Regions from separate parts of the Sphingomonas sp. T1 genome, predicted to be linked through region 1. Evidence: predicted binding sites of a transcription regulator. Region 1 holds the regulator's gene; the other holds the start of a gene.

Region 1 (7,533 bases):
GCTGCCCCCGTCGCAGGGGGCGCGTGCGTGTCGCTCGCCGCTTACAGTTGCAGGGACAGCTGCGGTCTTGGGGCGAACCCCGCACCGCATTCCCATTCAAGCCCCGAAGGGCACCGACGCGATCTGTGCGGATCCGGCTTGCGTCGGACCTGCGCCACAGGGCTAGCGCGTTTTGCCCGCGCTGACGACAGGATTTGCGTGCGGCGCAACGCCGGACATGTCGTCCCATCTCACCGCAACGTCTGCCGTACCTCGTACGTTGATCGCGTAACCGACCGGTGTCCTGCCGGTCGCGGCGTTGCCCGCTTTCCGCCCCGCGGCATTCGTGCGAGCAGCGCAGACCTTCATCGCCCCGCTGAACGGAGCCCGCATGCGCCCTCTCGTCCCCGTCGCCGAAGCCCAGTCCCGCCTCTTCGCCATGGCATCGCGCGTGCCGGCCGAAACCGTGCCGCTGCGCTCCGCGATGGGTCGCTGGGCGGCGGAGGACATTCTCGCCCGCCGCACCCAGCCCGCGACCGACCTCTCGGCGATGGACGGCTATGCGATCCGCTACGCCGATCTGCCCGGGCCGTGGACGGTCATCGGCGAAAGCGCCGCCGGCCGCCCCTTCGCCCGCTTGGTCAGCGCGGGACAGGCTACGCGGATTTTCACTGGCGCGGCGATGCCGGCGGGCGCCGACACTGTGCTCGTCCAGGAGGAGGCGGCGCGCGACGGCGACGGGCTGATGCTCGACGGCGAAGGCCCCGCCTTCGAGGGACGCAACACACGCCGCAAGGGGCTCGACTTCGCGACCGGCACGCGGCTGATCGCGGCCGGCGACCGGCTGACGCCCGCCCGCATCGCGGTCGCTGCGACCGGCGGGCACGGCGCCTTGTCGGTTGGCCGCCGGCTGCGCGTCGCCGTCGCCGCGACGGGGGACGAACTCGTCCCGCCCGGCTCGACCAGCGACCCCGTCCCGCTGCCGGAATCAAACGGCATCATGCTCGCCGCGATGCTCGCCGACCTGCCCGTCGACATTATCGATCTCGGAATCCTCCCCGACCGGCTCGACACGCTGCGTGACGCCTTTGCCGGGGTCGATGCCGATCTGCTCGTGACCACCGGGGGGGCGTCGGTCGGTGATCACGACCTCGTCCGCCCCGCGATCGAGGCAGCGGGCGGCAGCATCGACTTCTGGCGGATCGCGCTGCGCCCGGGCAAGCCGATGATGGCGGGCACGCTTGGCAGGACGATGCTGCTCGGCCTGCCGGGCAATCCCGTCTCCGCCTTCGTCACCGCGATCCTGTTCGTCCGCCCCGTCGTCGCGCACATGCTCGGCGCGCGCGATCCCCTGCCGCAGACGACGCATGCGCTGCTCGGCGAGGATCTTCCGCCCAACCAGTCGCGGACCGACTATATGCGCGCCGAACTGCGCGACGGCCGCGCCTATGCCTCGACCATCCAGGACAGCTCGATGCTGCTGACGCTCGCCCGCTCGTCCTGCCTGATCATCCGCGATGGCGACGCGCCGGCGGCAAGGGCGGGCGACTCGGCGGAAATCCTCGTCATCGCGTGACGTCACCGCTTGACGAAGCTGCAAGTGTTCCATAGAAGTTCCTCGTCTGTTCCGGACGGAGAACCGTTATGCTCACGCGCAAGCAGCACGAGCTTGTCTGCTTCATCAATGACCGCCTCGCCGAGACGGGCGTGTCGCCCTCGTTCGAGGAGATGAAGGACGCGCTCGACCTGAAATCGAAATCGGGCGTGCACCGTCTGATCAGCGCGCTTGAGGAGCGCAACTTCATCCGGCGCCTGCCCAACCGGGCGCGCGCGCTCGAAGTGCTGAGGATGCCCGAGCGTCCCGAGGCGGCAACAGGGCAGACGGCGGCGAAGTCGGGGCCGAAGGTGGCGGCATCGGCCGACACCGTATCTGCGCCGAACACGGCCAGCGCCACGCCCGCGTCGCCCGCCCGCATCGCGGCGAACGACGTCGTCGAGATCCCGCTGCACGGCCGGATCGCCGCCGGCGTCCCGATCGAAGCCTTCGAGGGCAGCTCGATGCTTGCCGTCCCGGCCGCTTTGCTTGGCACTGGCGAGCATTATGCGCTGGAGGTTTCGGGGGACTCGATGGTCGAAGCCGGCATCCTCGATGGCGATTATGCGCTGATCCGCCGTACCGAGATCGCCCGCGACGGCGAGATCGTCGTCGCGCTGATCGAGGACAGCGAAGCGACGTTGAAATATTTCCGCCGCGAGGGCGCGATGGTCCGGCTCGACCCGGCCAACCGCGCCTATGACCCGCAGCGTTATGCGCCCGCTCAGGTCCGGGTTCAGGGCAAGCTGTCGGGTATCCTGCGCCGCTACGACTGACGAATGCTGGGGGCGCTGGCGGTCATCACCGCCACGCAACCGGCAGTGGCGTTCGTGACCAACGGCCCCAGGCACCATCGTCCGCGTTTCGGAATTGCGGCCCTCCCAATCGGAGGCCCCACCTTCGCAGGATCATGACCCGACATACCCAGTCGCGACCTATCGCTCTGACCACCCCCGAGCCGGCACCCGAAACCGGACCGACGCCGCCCCCCCGGCCAGCCCATGCTGATCGCCCGCCGCCCCGAACCGTCGCATTGGCCGCGCCAGCGTCGGTGGATCGCGCCACGGGTGCCGGTCCCCCGGATTGAGCACCGTCACCATCCGCCCCGTGGTCAACGTCAACGCGATCCCCCCGGTCCGCGCGAGCATCGACCGGTCGAGCTTCAGCCATCGCGGCGTACAACCGCGCGGCAGCCCGCGCTCGCTGATGACGATGTCCGCGCGCCGGCATGCGGCAACCATCTGCGCAATCGGCACCCGGTAAACGCTGCGCGTCGCCAGCACGCGCCAAGCCCGGCCGCGGGCTACGACATCGGTCAGGCACAGGTCGCGGCTGCGCCGCGCATCGGGCTGATCCGCGAGAAGCAGCGGCTCACCATCGACCCCGCCATTCTCCGCCAGCGTATCGCGGACATAGTCCCCCGCCCGATCGCGGAGCAGCGCGAGCCCGGCGGCGGTCCGGACCGCGACGTGACGCCCATCGCCCGTTACAAGGATATCGGGTGACGGCGTCGTCAGCGCCCACGCCGCGCCGACCGCCAAGGGCAGGATCCCGATCCGTCGCCACCGCGTCCGCCACAGCGCGATCCACACACCGCCGCCGACCATCAAGGCAAACGCCCCGTCGGGAACCGCAGGCAACGCGCGGACTGCGCCCGGTGCGTGGGCGACCGCACGCGCAAGCCACAGCAACGCGTCGAGCGCATGCTGCACCAGCCACCAGGCGGGTGCGCCGAGCCCAATCGTGTCGAGCAGCAGCGCCAGCGCCTCGAACGGCATCACGACGAACGTGGTCAGCGGGATCGCGACGATATTGGCCACCGCGCCGTACACCCCGGCCTTGTGGAAATGATAGACCGCGATCGGCATCAGCGCCGCCTCGACGACGAGCCCGGTCAGCAGCAGCGACACGGCGCCGCGCAACAGGCGTCCTGCCGCGGCCCTCGTCATGCGGCGTGAACGTGGCACGGACGACGGGATGCTCGTGCAGCGCGATGATCGCGGTGATCGCGGCGAACGACAATTGGAAGCTCGGCCCGGCGAGCGATTCAGGCAGCGCGAGCATCACCGCGATCGCTCCCGTCGCGACGAGCCGCAACGTCATCGCCTCGCGCCCCATCGCCAGCGCGACCAGCACCAGCAACGCCGCGACGCAGGAGCGGATCGTCGGCACCTGGCTGCCCGTCAGCACGGTGTAGCCGATCGCCGCTGCGGCACCGGCAAGCGCGGCGATCAATGGCAGTCGCGTGTGCAGCGCGAGCCATGGGCTGAGCGCCAGCAGCCGCATCACGATCAGCATCGTCGCGGCGACCGCCGCGGTGATGTGGAGGCCGCTTACCGAAAGGAGATGCGCCAGCCCGGCGCGGCGCATCGCCTCCGCATCCGCGTCGCTGATCGCGCCGACGTCGCCGGTCGCCAGCGCCGCCGCGATCCCGCCCGCGCTCCCGTCAAGCTGCGCGACGATATGCCGCGACAGCGCCACCCGGACTCCAGCGCCGCCGCGGCCCGGCTCTGCTACCACCACAGGCGAAAAGCCCCGCCCCGTCGCGCCGATCGCGCCAAACCAGGCGACGCGCGCAAAGTCATAGGCGCCGGGCACCGCGGGCAAGGGCGGCGGCATGAGTCGCGCGCGAAGCTTTATCGTCGCGCCGATTGCGAGCGCCGCTGGCGCATCCGCCTCTGCCAGGTTGATGCGGACGCGGCCTGGCAACGCAACCGGCGCGCCATCGGCGTCCTGCCCCGGCCTGACGGGCCGCACCGTCAACCGCACCAGTCGACGCGCGAGGAGCGGTTCGATCGTCTCGACCCGCGCCGACAGCTGCACGAATGTCGGCCCCGCGAGCACCGGTGCCGCCACGCGGTCCGATCGCACCCAGATCAGCCCGATGCCGAGCGCCGCCGCAATCGCGCCGATCGCGAGCATCCGCGCTGCACGCCCGCCGCGCCCCACCGCAAGTCCGGCCAAACCGCCAGCGACCAGCACCAGGATCGCGGTGCCCCATGCCACGGGATCGGGCAGCACGAACCACAGCGCGATGCCGCCGCCAAGCCCGACCGGCATCCAGGTTATGAGCTGGTCGCGCTCTGCCTCCAGCCAGCGTTCGATCGCCCGGCCCGGCTCCGCCATCCAGGGCGGCACGCCCATTTGTCGCCGCCGGGGACGCATGCTAGAGGCGGCGACGGCTGATCCGGCCATCGTTTCTACAGTCTGGGAGCACCCGCGGTTGGGCGCAATATCTGATACGGATGCCGTCGTTTCGGCCGCACCCGTGGTTACTCGTTTCGCTCCGTCGCCGACGGGGTTCCTGCATCTTGGCGGCGCACGCACGGCGTTGTTCAACTGGCTGTTCGCCAAGGCGAATGGCGGCAAATTCCTGCTGCGTATCGAGGATACCGACCGCGTGCGGTCGACCCAGCCGGCGATCGACGCGATCATCGACGGCATGCGCTGGCTGGGGATCGACTGGGACGGCGACGTCGTCATGCAGTTCGCTGGCGCCGATCGCCACGCCCGCGTCGCGCACCAGATGGTCGAGGCCGGTCACGCCTATCGCTGCTACATGACCAATGACGAGATCGCGGCGATGCGCGCGGAGGCGCAGGCGGCCAAGAAGCCGCTCCGCATTCGCAGCCCGTGGCGCGATCGGCCGGCGAGCGAGGCCCCCGATCTTCCCCATGTCGTCCGCCTGCGCGCGCCGCAGGAGGGTGCGGTCACGATCGAGGATCGCGTCCAGGGATCGGTGACGGTCCGCAACGAGGAAATCGACGATCTCGTCCTCCTCCGCTCCGATGGCACGCCCACCTACATGCTCGCGGTCGTCGTCGACGATCACGACATGGGCGTCACGCACGTCATCCGCGGTGACGATCACCTCAACAACGCGTTCCGCCAGCTGCCGATCTACCGCGCGATGGACGCGATCGAGGGCGGCTGGCCCGATCCGATCTATGCGCACATCCCGCTGATCCACGGCCCCGATGGTGCCAAGCTGTCCAAGCGTCACGGCGCCGTCGGCATCGAGGCGTATCGCGACGAGATGGGCATCCTGCCCGAGGCGTTCGACAACTACCTGCTGCGGCTCGGCTGGGGGCACGGTGATGACGAGATCATCAGCCGCGAACAGGCGGTCGAATGGTTCGATTTGTCGGGCGTCGGCAAGTCGCCCTCGCGCTTCGACCTGAAGAAGCTCGAGAACCTGAACGGCCACTATATCCGCGAGGCCGATGATGCGCGTCTGGCCCAGCTCGCCGCCGATCGCCTCGGTCACGCCCTGCCCGATGGCGGACTCGACCTTCTGACTCGGGCGATGCCTGTCCTGAAGCCACGTGCAGCGAACCTGAACGAACTCGCCGAAGGTTCGAATTTCCTGTTCAGCCAGCGCCCCTTGGCCATGGATGACGCCGCAGCGAGCCTTTTGCAGGGTGAAGCGAGTGCGATTCTGACGAACGCGCATGCTGAACTTGACGCGCTCGACAAGTGGGATACGGAAGCGCTCGAAGGCGCGGTACGGCGCGTGGCCGAAGCGCGAAGCCTAAAGCTCGGGCAGGTTGCACAACCCCTTCGCGCCGCGCTGACCGGTCGCAAGACGTCGCCGGGAATATTCGATGTGCTCGACCTGCTCGGGCGTGACGAGAGCCTCGGTCGGATCGCCGACCGGATGGCAGACTGATAAGATTTCGAGGAAGGATACAAGCATGAGCGAGACCGCAAACCTCAAGGTCGACGGCAAGGAATTCGATTATCCGGTCATGTCCGGTACGGTCGGCCCCGATGTCATCGACATCCGCAAGCTGTACGCGCAGACCGACAATTTCACCTATGATCCGGGCTTCACCTCGACCGCCTCGTGCCAGTCGAAGCTGACCTATATCGACGGCGATGCGGGCACGCTGCTCCACCGCGGCTACACGATCGGCGAGCTCGCCGAACAGTCGAACTTCATGGAAGTCGCCTATCTGCTGCTGAACGGCGAACTGCCGAGCGAAGACGAGCTGTCGACCTTCTCGAACACGATCACTCGCCACACGATGGTGCATGAACAGCTCGCACAGTTCTTCCGTGGCTTCCGTCGCGACGCGCATCCGATGGCGATCCTGTGCGGCGTCGTCGGCGCGCTCTCGGCCTTCTATCACGATTCGACCGACATCCACGATCCGGCACAGCGCGTCATCGCGTCGCACCGCCTGATCGCCAAGATGCCGACGATCGCCGCGATGGCGTACAAGTACAGTGTCGGCCAGCCGTTCGTCTATCCGGACAACACGCTGAGCTACACCGGCAACTTCCTGAAGATGACGTTCGCCGTCCCGGCCGAGAAGTACGTCGTGAACCCGATCGTCGAAAAGGCGATGGACCGCATCTTCATCCTCCACGCCGACCACGAGCAGAACGCGTCGACCTCGACCGTCCGTCTTGCCGGCTCGTCGGGCGCCAACCCGTTCGCGTGCATCGCGGCCGGCATCGCCTGCCTGTGGGGCCCCGCGCATGGCGGCGCGAACGAAGCCGCGCTCAACATGCTGCATGAGATCGGCACGGTCGATCGGATCCCCGAGTTCATCGCCCGCGCGAAGGACAAGAACGATCCGTTCCGCCTGATGGGCTTCGGTCACCGCGTCTACAAGAACTACGACCCGCGCGCGGCCGTCATGCAGACGACCGTCAAGGAAGTGCTCGGCGAGCTGGGTGTCACCGACCCCGTGTTCGACGTGGCGATCGAGCTCGAGCGTCTCGCGCTCAACGATCCCTACTTCATCGAGAAGAAGCTGTTCCCGAACGTCGACTTCTATTCGGGCGTCATCCTCTCGGCGATCGGCTTCCCGACCTCGATGTTCACCGTGCTCTTCGCACTCGCCCGCACCGTCGGCTGGGTCGCGCAGTGGAACGAGATGATCACCGATCCCGACCAGAAGATCGGCCGTCCGCGCCAGCTCTACAGCGGCCCGACGCAGCGCGACTATACG
Region 2 (7,533 bases), on a different contig from region 1:
CAGAAGCGCTCCTCGCCGCCATGAAGATGATCGCAGCCGGTCAGATCGAGCCACAGCCCGTCGGGTGGTGTTGCCGCGGCGATCGGTGTCCAACGACGCACGGCGCGCAGTGCCAGATGGTCGAGCAACGCCGCATCTGCTTCCGGCTCAGCCGGTCGGAAATCGAGGTCTGACACCAAGGCGCGGGCATGGGTTGCGGCCATGCCGACAACGATCCCGAGGCTTGCAGCCGAAGCGCAGGCTGCCACGACCTCGTCCCGCCGACCAACCTTATCGATCAATGCGAGCGGCGACGCATGGAAGGCGGCGACCGTTCCTTCTACCGACATGGCTTGATCTGCTGGCGCATCGCCGCGGTACGGGTGGACCGCCGCTTCCGAGCGCCGGCCGAGTTCGCGCATTGGCGGTTTCGCATGTGCCGGGAGCGCTGCGATCTGACATTCGACGTCGGTGCTCTCAGGCGCGTCCGTACGGGCCCAGCGCGCACCGGGTCGCCAACCGCCGCCACGCGGAACGGAACAGGCGCCGGGATTGTCGTCGACAGGGAGATGGAGCGCGACGGGCCTAGGCTGCGGCATAGCGTGCCGGTCCAGCCGTCTCAGCCGTTCGATGGCCAAGTGCGGCAGGAACAGCGAGACAACCCGTCTCATCGCACCCCTCCACGATCATAGAAAACGATGTGCCACTGCGCTGGCGGGCAAGCTCGACCGACCAACGCGGCCGCCCTACCCCGGCGACGCTCAGGCGTTCGGACGGCGCACTGGCAATCCGCCAGCGGGTCCACGCGGCCGATGGTTCGCCAAGCGGATCCTGCTCGCGCCCGCGTCGTCGCCGAAGGAGGAGCACAGGTATGTCTGCGTCGGCCGCAACCAGCTGAAGCCGGCGTGTCGCCACCATTGAGACCTGCCGTGCTTCCGCGATAACCGCAGACGGTGTGCCATCGCGCACCGCGTCTTCGATTACGGCCAGCAGCGCCGCGTCATCGAGCGGCTGCGCATAGATCACGTTCGCGGAAAGCAGGCCCGCCTGCTCGAGGCCGGGGGCGTAAAGATCGTTACGGCAACTCGCCCACAATACCGGCCCGCCGGTCCGGGCCGACTCGCGTGCTGCAATGCCGGCAAGGAACAGCGTGGTGGCTGCGTCGTCGACTAGCGAGCAGCTGTGCGCTGCGGCCTCGTGGAGCGCACCTGTGCGCAGGCCCCCGCCACTCAGGCGGCTATCGATGCCCTGGATTTCGAACGGCAACACCCGGTAGTCGGCGACGGGAACCGCGATCGTTCGCAACCGTGCGAGACTGTGCTGGAGGTTAGTGGGCGCGGCAAACATGATAAGCTCAAACTCGAATTGTTCTCTTTATGTTCCGCTCATGGCAGCGCTCCGTCAAGACGATTCCCGCAAGCGGTTCGACTAAATCGGGATTCGACGGATGACTGCGGGATGGAACGGCTGCGCAACATACGGCAAACAAAGCAGGAAGATTTCTCTTTCGTTCTGCCATCGACTGACTCATAGAATCGAGATGCCGATCCGCCCCGAAAACCGCTGGCTTTACCCGATCGATTGGCGGCAGCTGTCCGACGTGATCCGCTTCGACCGAGCCGGCGCGCGCTGCGAGCATTGCTCGAGACCGCACATGCGACGGGTAGCCCATCTCGGCGACGGCCGTTGGTGGGACGCAGAGGCTACGTGCTGGCGCTCAGCGCGTGGCAAGCGGATCACGTTGAAGGGCGACTTCATCCTCAAGTCGGTGCGAACGACCTATGTCGTTCTCGCCTGCGCGCATCTCGACCACGATCCGGGCAACAGCATGCCCGGCAATCTCGCGGCACTCTGTCAGCGGTGCCATATGCTCCACGATGCGGCCGAGCATCGTTGGCAGCGCTGGTGGAACGTGTTTCGCCTACGCGCGATCCGCGACTTGTACGAAGATCCGCGCGTCACCCGGGAGCGCGGTGCACGGTAGGTGGCCACGCCAAGGCTTCGCGTCTGCCGAAGCGCCCGTTGGGCGGACGCGCCTGTCCGCACGCAGTCCGATACCCTCGACGACGTGATGATAAGCCAACGTTCGAACACGCGAGCGGAAGGCCGCGATGTCGCTCGCGTTGCGCAGCGTCGTTGAAAGGTTGCTCGTCATGGCTAAGGTCGTGTGAGTTTCACAAGGGAAGTACATGAGCATGAATATGGGTGAACTGGTCAAGGCGGTCGCGGGTACGACGAGCACGAGCGAGGCAGAAGCCAAGGCCGCGATTGCCGCTGTGTTCGAGCATATCGCAGGCGCGGCCGCAAAGGGCGAAGAGGTCGCGATCGCCGGCTTCGGCAAGTTTTCGGTCAAGGATCGTCCCGAGCGCCAGGGCCGGAACCCGTCGACCGGCGAGGCAATGACGATCGCGGCATCGAAGAAGGTCGCGTTCACGCCCGCCAAGGGGCTGAAGGACAAGCTCTAAGACCAGAGTGCCGGCGGGCGAGCTCGCCGGCACCACCATAGGGTGCTCGGATGTGTAATCGATACAGGCTGACGGCAAAGCAGGCGGAGATCGCTGCGACGTTCGGCATCCGGCCACCTTACGAGCCGGACGAGACCTACCCCGCCCCCGACATCTTTCCGACGGGCAAGAAGACGCCGTTCTACGGCCAAGTGGTCATCCAGGACGGTGCCGATCGGAAGATCGAGCGGATGGAGTGGGGTGTACCAACCCAGGTGCCAAGCAAGCGCGAAGCAAGCGTAAAGCTCACCAAGTACGTGACGAACGTGCGCAATCTCAACTCGAGCTTCTGGCGGTCGATGCTGACGACGCCGGCGCGCCGTTGCCTGGTGCCGGTGACCGCATTCTCCGAGTTCGGGATCGCGCCTGGCGAGGACGGGAAAAAGCCGCTCCACTGGTTCGACGTGCCTAGTCGCCCGATATTTGCCTTGGCCGGGATCTGGCGACCGACGGAGCGCGGAAACGCCTACGGGTTTTTGACCACAGAGCCGAATGCGATCGTCGCGCCGATTCATCCAAAGGCGATGCCGGTGGTTCTCCACGACGACGACTATGATCGCTGGCTATCGGCACCATGGGACGATCTGAAGGAGCTCGTCGCTCCCTACCCTTCACAGTTGATGCGGCTCGGCTGACGCACTCATGATCCCCATGATCCAGCTGCCGCTGGTGCTGTATCATGCGCTCCGCTGGTGCGCGCGCCAGGCATCGTTCCAATCGTCATGATGCTCCGGCACACGGCTGATGAGTTCCCGCCCGTTCGCCTTAAGGTGATCGCGTGCCTTATCGAGCAGGCGGTCGGCCGCGCGGCCTCGGTCGCCGTAAACGATCACACGCCGGACCTTCTCCGGGATCGCGACGAAGGCAAGCCGTTCGACACCGCCCAGCGCCCATGTCGGCGTTCCGAACCACTGCGTTGCTGACAGAGCGTCCTCGATCCCTTCGGCAAGGCCCAGTTCGTCGGTCGCGGGCGCAAGCCGGATCGCAGCTGTGCCGAGCAGCCCGAGCGCAACCTTCGGCTTGGGGATGGGCTTTCGCAGCACATCATCGGAAGCGAGGAAGGTACGTTGAACCGCGACGAGACCGAGGTCGTTTTCGACCGCAGCGATCATCGCGGGCATGACGCGTCTATCGGCGCCGGAGCCGAATATGGTCGCCGGGTTGAAGCGTAGAGCCTTGGGGTATGGCGCGGTCAGGCCACGGGCGACGAGATAGTCTTCAGCGAGCGTGCCCGCGATCGGCGCGCTGGCGTTCCAGAGACGCACGGCGAGCGCGCCCATGTCGCGCTTCGGCTTCCCTTGCGGCATTGCCACGGCAGAACGGTCATGGAGCTTCCGGCGCTGAAGCGCCTTGAGCACCTCGAGCGTCGTACAGCCGGCAAAACAGTGAAACAGGATGGCCGAATCGCCGAGCCGGACGGACAGGCTGGGTGAGCCATCATCATGGGCCGGGCAACGGCATTCGCCGCGGGTGCCACGCCATACCCCGCCGAGCTGTTCGACAATGTTCCTGGCTCGAATTTCGGCATCGAGCGGTAGTCTCGCCATCGGCCACGTCCTGTGAAGCTGATAGGTTTCGGTCACTTTGGCCTCCGGAAAATATTACCGAAGGCACAGGCGGCATCCTCCACTCTGGAGGGTCGGCAGGAGACGATTGGCCGCGCGCTGCGCGACGATCTCCTTCGTCCAGGTGTCGACCCAAGCAAGGATCGTCACCCAACCGGGTCGGGACCGCCAAGCGGGCTCGGTCGAAGCGCAGGGTAAGGTAGAGCCGTGCCGCCAAGCCGCTCCCGCCTCTCATCAGCTATGCTCGGCTTCGGCCTTGGTCAGGATCGAGAAGGTGTCGGCAATCAGTTCGGTGCGGTAGGAAACGTCGTTGCCTTCGCCGTGGTTGCTCTCGCGGACCCGGCCGGTGACATGCACCAGATCGCCCTTCCCGACCGCCTCGACTTGGGGGCCGACATTGGAGAAGCACACGACGCTGTTCCATAGCGTGTCGGTCTTCCAGTCGTCCCCTTCTCGCCGGTTATAATTGGCGGCGACGCTCACATAGGTGACCTTCTCGCGCGCCGTGATTTTGCCGATGCGACCGATAATCCGAAACTCGGCAATATTCTGTGGCATGATATCCTCCTTCGTCGGTGTTGGGGTCGGATTCGGCTGGCCGGTGCGAGGCTAGTCGTGCTCCTCTTGGCGATGCCGAAAGTGGTAGCGCGCCACGTTCTCGCGCGTAGCGTATGTGTCGTAGGCCTTCGTCCAGTCGTGCCGGATGACCTGCTGCGCCGTCCGAAGTGGCACGCGGCGCTCGCAAACCAGTCGCCACAAGACGTAGGCCAAGGCATTCTTGTCAGCCGCGTTCGCCTGGCCGCGCCGGGGCTGGAGCCACAGATCGCGCAAGTCGAGCGGCGCGCCGCCAAGCGAGATCGGGATCAAATGGTCAAGTTCATAATCGGCAAAGGCCTCGCCCGGATGCTGCGCGTCCATCAAGCGCCGTTTGATCGGCCCGGTAACCGCGAAGGCGGGGCGGACAGATCGGGCATAGCCGGGCCGGCAGATCGTCGTGCCGATGTTCGCCTGAGTGATAGAAGGATCGACCGCCCCTGGCGTATCGCGGGGCGGGAGGATGCTGGCTCGGTCCACCCGCAAGAAGGGATTGCGGAGCGCCCTCGATAGGCCGGCAACGGCATCGCAGAAGTCATGCGTCGCAGCGACGCTGCAGGCCGAAACCTCACCTCGCCTCACTGCCCGTTGGTCGTCGAATGGACGATACCAAATGACGACAGCGGTCAAAAGCGCCAACCCGCCCGACAAAGCTTGCAGCTTCAAGAGCTCATCGCCCGTATATCCACCGTCTTTCCAGTCCCGCGAAACCATCTCGGCTAATTTAGTTAGCCAGGTCTTAGCCTTGCTTAGATTATCGAAAATCCGTTCGAGCCTCTCCCGAAGTTATGGTGCAATAGCTCGCCTCTAATCGCAATAGATTACGCCGTAACACTCCATAATCGTGAATGGTTCGCTCCAGATATGGTGTTGTTTGCTCGTATCTTCGGACCTAACCTTTTGATGAGGATGTCTTTCAGTAGCTGACATCTGCTCGGGTCTAAATCAGTAACGGTGCATTGATGTGCTTCCGGTGAGTATCGTAGCGAAGGCAATTCAACTCTGCGCCGCCGGGCTTGCCGGGGCCGGAGCGCCATCTCCCGCGTCGCTCGCGATCTCCGTTCGTTCGGGTGCGGTCCTCGCTAGGCAGCCGGGCAACGCAGCTGATGCAGAGGCGACGGTGCGTGATCTGATCGCGCTGGGTGCCGACTTTAGCGCTGGCCCACTGAAGATCGCGGGCCACGACTTTGCAAGTTACGGTATCACGCCGGCGACGGTTTTTGACGCCTGTGCGCTCGCGCATAGCGAAGACGACCAGTCTCCCATCGGCTCCGTAGGCGCGCCCTCTGTGTCGAACGTCGCGGCCCTCGTCCGACGCGCCTTCGGTGCGCGGGTTACCGACACGATCCGCCCGATGAACGCCAATTACGGCGCGCGATATAGCTGGCACAAGTTCGGCCAGGCGCTCGATTTCGTACCCGCGGGCGGCGTCGACGCGATCGACCGCAGGCAGATCCGCGCCGTCATGGCACAGAGCGGTATCCGTATCATCGAACTGCTCGGGCCGGGCGATCGCGGCCACTCGAACCACTGGCATGTAGCGTTCGCGCGGCCCGGGCAGATCATCGACCGAACCCGACCGATCGAAGGCGACGAGGACTGGCTCATCACCGTCGCACAGGGCGACGCGCCGGCATCGCCCACGCCCGTCGGAGCCGAAACGCCGACCGCGCCCGCCTCGACCCTCGCCTTTGCCGCGAAAGCACCGCCGCAATGGGACGTGTTCGCAACCGCGGAATGGCGCGCAGCTCATGGAGGTGGCTCATGATCCGACATTTGATGACCAAGCTGGGCGGCACCACTGGCGCCATCGCGCTGTGCGCGGCCGGCGTCGTGGGGGTTGCGGTTCCGCAACCTGCCTACGCGTCGGACTGGGGATGTGAGGTGGTCCTCTGCCTCGCGACGCCCGGTTCGCCGACGAAATATGCCGAGTGCGTCCCCCCGATCACGAAACTCTGGAACGCCCTCGCTATCGGCGGCTCGTTCCCGACCTGCACCGGGGTCGGTATCAAGACGAAGAGGGCCAAGCACGGCTACGACCTGACCGTGACGAAGGCCGATGGCGGAACGTCGCGGTACGCGCTCGACACCCGCTATCAGACAGTGACGCAGCAATGATCCACAACGTCGCCGCGATCACCATGCTTGCGCAGCAATGCGCGCCTGAGATCGCGACCGAGGCGGTTGTTCCCCTCGTCGTGACCGAGAGCGGCGGCAACGATCTGTCGATCAATATCAACAAGGGGCCGCGCGTCCGCGCCGCGTCTATCGTCGACGGCGCTGCGCTGGTGCGCCGGTACATGGCGGCCGGCTATACGGTCGATGTCGGACTGGCGCAGGTGAACTCCGCCAATTTCGCGCGATTGGGTGTCACCGTCGAGCAGGCCTTCGACCCTTGTACGAACCTGCGGCTCGCATCCTCGATGCTGCGGGCGGGGTATGGCCTCGCGATCCAGCACTATACGGGGCTGGACGCGATTTCCGCGACCTATTCACTCTACAACACCGGCACGCTGACGCGCGGTTTCCGCAACGGTTATGTCGGTCGCGTCTGGTCGGCCGCGAGCGGCATGGGGACGATCCAGACACCCCCGCCCATCCCGAGCTCGGCGTCGGCGCCGATTGACACGCCCGCCCCGGCCAAGCCAGCGACCGCCGAAGCTAGCTGGGTGGTGGGGCAGATCGATTCCAGCGCCGTCCAGGTCTTCAAATGAGTGCGGACAACAGCGTTGCGCGGGGCGGACCCGACACGGAGGCGCAAGCCGGACATGCTGGGTTCCAGATTCCGCCCGAGCTGGCGACACGATATCAGGTGCGGATCATCGAGCCGTCCGACGGCAGCGAGCGCCGCGTCGGTATGTTCCTGCCGACGGATCGTGAGAACCCGTCGA

Evidence for each region. Region 1 encodes LexA, which represses DNA repair genes until DNA is damaged. Its sites were predicted from a motif close to GTTCCNCNCTTGTTCT; they were not measured.
Region 2: a site for LexA is predicted at 1,347-1,362, ahead of GV027_RS18620 (ImuA family protein). Genes of this name have one in related genera too.

Annotation. Positions count from the first base shown of each region.
Region 1 covers NZ_LR733875.1:3,397,675-3,405,207, reverse strand. Annotated here, with positions in the region: cobalamin riboswitch at 1-133, opposite strand, end outside; gene GV027_RS15535 (molybdopterin molybdotransferase MoeA) at 371-1,555, shown strand; gene lexA (transcriptional repressor LexA) at 1,624-2,349, shown strand; gene GV027_RS21820 (ComEC/Rec2 family competence protein) at 2,509-3,522, opposite strand; partial or broken gene GV027_RS21815 (ComEC/Rec2 family competence protein) at 3,611-4,633, opposite strand; gene gltX (glutamate--tRNA ligase) at 4,737-6,242, shown strand; gene GV027_RS15515 (citrate synthase) at 6,268-7,533, shown strand, end outside.
Region 2 covers NZ_LR733882.1:45,966-53,498, reverse strand. Annotated here, with positions in the region: gene GV027_RS18625 (DNA polymerase Y family protein) at 1-329, opposite strand, end outside; gene GV027_RS18620 (ImuA family protein) at 565-1,326, opposite strand; gene GV027_RS18615 (hypothetical protein) at 1,634-1,963, shown strand; gene GV027_RS18610 (HU family DNA-binding protein) at 2,175-2,444, shown strand; gene GV027_RS18605 (SOS response-associated peptidase) at 2,495-3,118, shown strand; gene GV027_RS18600 (DUF7146 domain-containing protein) at 3,161-4,030, opposite strand; gene GV027_RS18595 (single-stranded DNA-binding protein) at 4,283-4,606, opposite strand; gene GV027_RS18590 (hypothetical protein) at 4,658-5,308, opposite strand; gene GV027_RS18585 (muramidase) at 5,763-6,410, shown strand; gene GV027_RS18580 (hypothetical protein) at 6,407-6,760, shown strand; gene GV027_RS18575 (lytic transglycosylase domain-containing protein) at 6,757-7,356, shown strand; gene GV027_RS18570 (LPD7 domain-containing protein) at 7,455-7,533, shown strand, end outside.